DNA from 3 places in the Streptomyces sp. NBC_01445 genome. Region 1 is predicted to be linked to each of the others. Evidence: riboswitches for the same ligand, from Rfam matches in the RefSeq annotation. Region 1 holds a riboswitch; each other region holds the start of a gene.
What was found. A riboswitch is a leader RNA that binds a small molecule or an ion and turns the genes downstream of it on or off. The one in region 1 is predicted to bind cobalamin.

Region 1 (2,253 bases):
TCCTGGATCTCGGCCCTGACGCGCTCCTCGTACGCGGCGTCGTCGATCCGCCCGGCGCGCAGGCCGGCCCGTGCGGTGCGCAGCTCGGCCGTCTGCGGGAAGGAGCCGATGGTCGTCGTCGGCAGCAGTGGGAGGCCGAGGCTGCCCCGCTGGGCTGCCGCACGTTCCGCGTACGGCTGCGCGCGGCGGGCGTCGGCCGCCGAGACCGCCGCGGTGCGGGCGCGCACGGCGGGGTCACGGGTGAGGGCGGAGGCGGTCCGGGAGGCCAGGGCGGCCCGGTTGGCGGCGAGTTGGGCCGAGATCGTGTGGGTGCCCTGCGTCAGGCCGCGTGCGAGGGTGGCGATCTCGGCGGTCTTCTGGCGCGCGAAGGCGAGCCAGCGCAGGATCTGCGGCTCGATGTCGCGCTCCAGCGCCGCGTCGACGGGGACGTGCAGGAGTGAGCAGGACGCGGCCACGTCGACCCGGTCGGCCAGGCCGAGCAGGGTGCCGAGCGTGGCCAGCGCCTTCTCCAGGTCGTCGACCCAGATGTTGCGGCCGTTGACGACGCCCGCGACCAGGCGCTTGCCGGGCAGCCCGCCGACGGCGGCAAGGGCGTCCAGGTTGGCGGCGGCAGCCTCGGTGAAGTCGAGCGCGAGCCCCTCGACCGGCGCTCCCGCCAGGACGGGCAGGGCATCGCCGAGCCGGTCGAAGTACGAGGCGACCAGCATCTTGGGCCGGTCGGTGAGGGCGCCGAGGTCGCGGTAGGCGCGCCCGGCGGCGTTCAGCTCGGCCGGCGTGCGGTCCTGGACGAGGGCGGGTTCGTCGAGCTGTACCCACTCGGCGCCCGCCTCGCGCAGGTCGGCGAGGACTTCGGCGTAGACCGGCAGCAGACGGTCGAGCAGGGTCAGCGGCTCGAAGTCGGCGGCCACCCCGGGCGCGGGCTTGGCGAGCAGCAGATAGGTGACCGGGCCGACGAGCACGGGCCGGGCCGGCAGACCCAGGGCGAGGGCCTCCTTGAGCTCGGCGACCTGCTTGGCCGAGTCGGCCGTGAACACGGTTCCTGGGCCCAACTCCGGTACGAGATAGTGGTAGTTGGTGTCGAACCACTTCGTCATCTCCAGCGGCGCCACGTCCTGCGTGCCGCGCGCCATGGCGAAGTAGCCGTCCAGCGCGTCGGCCTCGACGGCCGGGCGATGCCGCTCGGGGATGGCGCCGACCATGACGGTGGCGTCCAGGACGTGGTCGTAGAACGAGAAGTCGCCGGTGGGTACTTCGCCGATGCCCGCGTCGGCGAGTTCGTGCCAGTTCGCGCGGCGCAGGCCGGCGGCGGTCGAGCGGAGGGCGTCGGCGCCGACGTGGCCCTTCCAGTAGCCCTCGACGGCCCTCTTGAGTTCGCGGGCAGGGCCCTGGCGGGGGTAGCCGTACACGGTGGCCCGTGCTGCCGCGGCTGCGGTATCGGTGGTCACGGAGATCTCCTTCGCGAGATGAATCCCTGAGATCCCGGAGAGGGGACGAGAGCGCGAAGGGTGACACGGACCGGACGGCGCGGTCGCGTACGGCAGGGCACGCGCGCCCGTTCGGTGTGTACGCCGACCCGCCCACGAGGTCACCGGGATATCCGCGTGCGAATGGTTCACGCGCGGGCAACGGGCAGGTCTTCGGACTCGCGGGCACGTCCACCCGATGTCGGGCGGACACCTACTGGCCGTCGCTTCCCAGCCCGATCCATCGGGCCAGTGCGTGTGACGGCGGTCGTTCCAGCTCACCGCTGCGGGGCAGTCCCGGATTCCCACCGGGTTCCCTCTTACGACGCTCCCGCCTGGCGGACGGGGCGAACCAACTGCACCGGTCACCCTACGCACGCGGGACGTTCCTGCGCGAGCCCGCCCCGCACCGCGGACACCCTCGGAGAAGGGGCCGCCGTCTGATTTCGGGCGGCGTGGTAGCTTTCCAAGGCCAGTCGAACTCATGCCCGTCTGCCCCGCATTGCGGGATCTTGGACAGGTATGTGTCAGGGAATCCGGTGCGAATCCGGAGCTGACGCGCAGCGGTGAGGGCGACGGGCGGGGCATCGGCCACTGGACCGCACGCGGTCCGGGAAGGCGCACCGTCCGCGTGACCCCGAGTCCGAAGACCTGCTGGCAGCCTTCGCGGGCTCCGGTCGGGGCGGCGGGGGAGACCGTGCGACCGGGCTCCGCGCATGAGCCCTCGACATCGAGGAAGTCCCCGTGCTCTTCGCGTACCCCGCCACACGCCGCGGCTCGCGCCGCCTCA
Region 2 (2,253 bases), 7.3 Mb from region 1:
ACGGCGATCGACAGGCCGGTGATGGCCAGGTTGTAGAACACCTTGCGCACCGGGTTCGAGAACGCCCACTGGTACGCGAAGTTCATGAACGTCCCGTCCAGGGTGTCGAACAGGCTCATACCGGCGGCGAACAGGAGCGGCAGGCACAGGATCGCGTACCAGGGCAGTCCGGCCGCCGCGCCGCTGCCCGCCATCACCATCAGCGTGACCTCGGTCGCCGTGTCGAAGCCGAGGCCGAAGAGGAAGCCGAGCGGGTACATCTGGCCCGGGCGGGTGATGGACTTGGTGAACCGGCCGAGGACCCGGTTCATGAACCCCCGTGAATCCAGGTGCTGTTCGAGCTCCGCCTCGTCGTACGAGCCCGCGCGCATCGCCCGGAACACCCGCAGGATCCCCACCAGGGCGACGAGGTTGAGCGCCGCGATGAGGTAGAGGAAGGACCCGGAGATGGTGGTGCCCATGACGCCGAGCGTCTGATGGGTGGCGGACCCCTCGTTCATGATCCGCCCGGCGAGCTGGGTGCCTCCGGCGATCAGCGCGGCGAGCACGACCACGACGCTGGAGTGGCCGAGCGCGAACCAGAACCCCACCGACACCGGGCGCTTGCCGTCGGCCATCAGTTTGCGGGTGGTGTTGTCGATCGCGGCGATGTGGTCCGCGTCGAACGCGTGCCGCATCCCCAGGGTGTACGCGGTGACGCCGAGGCCGATGCCGAAGGCCTTCGACCCCACCTCGTAGTGCTCCGGCACGACGAGCAGGAACAGCACGCCGAACGCGACGACATGGAGTGCGGCGATCACCGCGAGGAGCCCGGCGGTGCGGACGGTGTCCTCGCGCCGCCAGTGGAACGCGTCGCGTCCGGTCGCCGGGGACTTTACGGGCAGGGCCATGCGGTCACGCTCCAACACCTCGTGGAATCACTTCGTGAGATGCCGTGGCCGGTCTCCTGGCTGACGGGTGTCCGCGTCCGCCCCTGCCTTCCCAGCTGCGCGCGGCAGCCAGTGGCGTAGTGGGGCAAGGCGTCCCGAGTCGTCTCGTTGCCGAGGGACCCGGGGCCCGATCACAGTGGCGAGGGCCGCTTCGGTCTGAGTCCTTTGAGGGACCGTCACCGAATTCCCGAGCACCACGGCCCGCCCACAGTAGAGGCCGGTCGGCGACGCCTGCAAGGCTGCACAGCTGCGTAGGTGTGCGCGGGTATTCAAGATCACATCGGTGGCTGCGAGGATAGGGCCATGCATCTCGTCCCTGCCGAGCGCGCCGACCGCCGCACGATCGACGGCCACCGGGTCTGCGAAGCCATCGCCGCCATCGGTGAGCCAGGACATGTCCGCGCCTGGGCCGACCGGTTCTCCCTGCTCGCCGATCCCCGCCGCCTCGCGCTGCTCCTCGCGCTGTACCGGGCGGGGCCGCTGGCCGTGTCGGATCTCGCCGTCGCGACGGGCATGAACGACCCGGCGGTCTCGCAGGCGCTGCGGCTGCTGCGCGCGGCCGGAGTGGTCGAGGGGGAGAAGGAGGGCAGGATCGTGCGTTACCGCGTCGTCGACGCGGCGACCGCGGACCTTCTCGAGCACTGCGCGACGGACGGCGCGCACTGACACGTGCGCGCCGTCGTGGCCGGCTGCTCTGTCCTTCAGCGGGTTCTTGCGAGGAACCCCGGTCGTTCGCGCCCGGGAGGAATCGCATCCACGGGGTGCGACGCGGAGCGTCGCCGTGACGTGCCGCAGGCCATCACGGCCGCGGAGCGGCCGGGGGCGTTCCGGCGGAGCCGGGCTACGGCGGTGTGCGCGGGCAGGGGCGGGGCAGGTTTCGCTCGCTCGGGTGAGGTGGGGCGAACGTGTGGTGGGGCTTCGTCCAGGTGTATAGGTTCGCTGATCGTGAAGCTGGTGGTGCGGGTGAAGCTGCTGCCGACGCCCGTACAGGCGGCGGCACTTGAGGCCACCCTGCACGCCTGCAACCAAGCGGCGACCTGGGCGGCCGAGGTTGCATTCGAGGAGAACGCGCGACGTCCACTGGAGCTCCGCAAGCACACCTACGCCGAGATCCGGGCCAGGTGGCAACTGGGCGCGCAGGCCGCCCAGCACGCCATCAAGAAGACCTGCGATGCCTACACCACCTTGAAGGCGAACCTGCGCAACGGTCGTTACGGGCGGCCCGGGACCAAGCGGCACACTCGCGCCTCGGGCAAGCCAGTCGTCTTCCGGCCCCAGGCGGCGCAGCCTTACGACGACCGGATGCTGTCCTGGCAGCACCAGG
Region 3 (2,253 bases), 6.1 Mb from region 1:
AGGTCTGCTCCGGCGCCGTCATGGGCTCGGGCCTCGGCCGCAAGGGCGGCGTCGTCCGCTGGTCGACCGCGACCCGCATGTTCATCGCCTGGGGCCTGACCCTGCCGGCCGCCGGTCTGGTCGGCGCGGGCGCCGAGTTCCTCACCAAGCAGGGCTCGTGGGGCGTCGCCGTCACCGCGCTGCTCCTGATCGCCGGCGCGGGCACCATCTGGGCGCTGTCCCGGCGCAACTCGATCGACCACACGAACGTCACGGACGACGACATCGACGGCGTCGACGTCCCGGACGAGCCCGCCGGCGTCGTGACCACCGCGATCGCGGCCGTCACCCCGCCGCCCGCCGGCACGGTCGCGGACCTGGCCACCGACGTGAAGACCACCATCCCCGCCTCGCCCGCCCCGCCCTCGGCGGAGCCCGCGCGCCCGGCCACGGTCTAAGGAAGCAGCAGCGCTATGCACATCGACTGGGCAGCACTCGGCTCCGTGTTCGGAGTCAGCCTCGTGATCACGGTGGCCCTCGTGGGCCTGTTCACCCTCGGCATCGTCGGCCTCACCAAGCGGGAGTCGGCGGCGGCCCAGGGCAACTCGGCGGCGCTGGCCGTCTCCGGCGCGTACGCCTGCTTCGCCCTGTGCGCGGCGGCCGTCGGGTACGGGATCTTCCTGATCGTCGCCTGACCGGAGGTAACCGGCAGGAGTGCGGGGTGCGGGACGCGAAGGCGTCCCGCACCCCGCTTCGTGTGGGCCTCAGCACACTCTCCCTTCGCAGGTCAACGGCAAGTTGACGGGCGTTCGCGGGGCGTGGTGGACTTCCGGGGCCATCTACGGCAGCAGGAGAGGAAGCCGGTGCGAATCCGGCGCGGTCCCGCCACTGTCACCGGGGAGTGATCCCCGCGAGCCAGGAACTCTCGCCGCCGGTCTCTTCCAACCAGGGCGTGGACACCCTGAGTGAGGACATATCGCCATGCGCGGCTGCCAGTTGCGGGTGCTCCCGCCGAGAACGAGTACAAGGGTTCCCCTCGCCGTAGCGGCGGGCTGACCGTGCGGGCCGAGCGCGTCTTCGCGTACGGCAGCGCCGCCGGACTCCTCGGTGACCTCCTGATCGGCGATCCGCGCCGCGGGCATCCGGTCGCCGCGTTCGGGCGGGCCGCGGGCGCCGTCGAGCGCGTGCTGTGGCGTGACCACCGCGGGTGGGGCGCCGTGCACACCGCTGTGTGCGCCGGAGGCGCCGCCGTCGCCGGTGGCCTCGCCGCGCGCGCCGTGCGCCGCTCCCCCGCCGCCTCCATCGCGCTGACCGCCGCCGCCACCTGGGCGGTCGTCGGCGGTACGTCGCTGGGCCGCGAGGCGCGCGCCATCGGGGGCGCGCTGGCCGCCGGTGACGTGGACGCGGCGCGCGAGCGGCTGCCGCATCTGTGCGGGCGCGACCCGCAGGCCCTGGACGCGGACGGGATCGCGCGGGCCGTCGTCGAGTCCGTCGCCGAGAACACCTCCGACGCCGTCGTGGGCGCGCTCGTGTGGGGCGCCGTCGCCGGCATCCCCGGGCTCGTCGCGTTCCGCGCCGTGAACACGCTGGACGCCATGGTCGGGCACAAGTCGGCCAGGTACCGCCGCTACGGCTGGGCCTCCGCGCGCCTCGACGACGTGGCGGGCTGGCCGGGGGCGCGGCTGACCGGCGTGCTCGCCGCTGTCGCGGGCGGCCGTCCGCGCGGCGCGCTCACGGCGTGGCGCGAGGACGCGCGGCTGCACCCGAGCCCCAACGCCGGTGTCGTCGAGGCCTCGTTCGCGGGGGCGCTCGGAGTGCGGCTCGGGGGCACGTTGTCGTACGGCGGGCGGGTCGAGCACCGGCCCGTACTGAACGCGTCGGGCCGGGCCGTGGAGACCGCCGACGTCGAGCGGGCGGCGCGGCTCTCGCGGCGCGTGAGCTGGCTGGCCCTCGGCGTGTGTGTCGCGGGGCGGGCACTGTTGCGGAGGGGAAAGTCGTGAGTGGTGGCGGACTGCTGGTGGCAGGGACCACGTCCGATGCCGGGAAGAGCGTCGTCACCGCGGGGATCTGCCGGTGGCTGGTGCGGCAGGGGGTGAAGGTCGCGCCGTTCAAGGGGCAGAACATGTCCCTCAACTCCTTCGTGACGCGCGAGGGCGCCGAGATCGGGCGGGCGCAGGCCATGCAGGCGCAGGCCGCCCGCGTCGAGCCGAGCGCCCTGATGAACCCCGTGCTGCTGAAGCCGGGCAGTGACCGGAGCAGCCAGGTGGTGCTCAT

Region 2: linked by a shared signal. The riboswitch ahead of OG574_RS40380 (HoxN/HupN/NixA family nickel/cobalt transporter) and the one ahead of metE (5-methyltetrahydropteroyltriglutamate--homocysteine S-methyltransferase) in region 1 are both predicted to bind cobalamin.
Region 3: linked by a shared signal. The riboswitch ahead of OG574_RS34535 (cobalamin biosynthesis protein) and the one ahead of metE (5-methyltetrahydropteroyltriglutamate--homocysteine S-methyltransferase) in region 1 are both predicted to bind cobalamin.

What each region holds. Positions count from the first base shown of each region.
Region 1 is NZ_CP109485.1:1,509,072-1,511,324, reverse strand. Features, by position in the region: gene metE (5-methyltetrahydropteroyltriglutamate--homocysteine S-methyltransferase) at 1-1,445, opposite strand, end outside; cobalamin riboswitch at 1,612-1,835, opposite strand; cobalamin riboswitch at 1,939-2,136, shown strand.
Region 2 is NZ_CP109485.1:8,849,957-8,852,209, forward strand. Features, by position in the region: gene OG574_RS40380 (HoxN/HupN/NixA family nickel/cobalt transporter) at 1-890, opposite strand, end outside; cobalamin riboswitch at 920-1,143, opposite strand; gene OG574_RS40385 (ArsR/SmtB family transcription factor) at 1,233-1,595, shown strand; gene OG574_RS40390 (RNA-guided endonuclease InsQ/TnpB family protein) at 1,875-2,253, shown strand, end outside.
Region 3 is NZ_CP109485.1:7,593,144-7,595,396, reverse strand. Features, by position in the region: gene OG574_RS34545 (inorganic phosphate transporter) at 1-437, shown strand, start outside; gene OG574_RS34540 (hypothetical protein) at 453-674, shown strand; cobalamin riboswitch at 785-926, shown strand; gene OG574_RS34535 (cobalamin biosynthesis protein) at 1,038-1,979, shown strand; gene OG574_RS34530 (cobyric acid synthase) at 1,976-2,253, shown strand, end outside.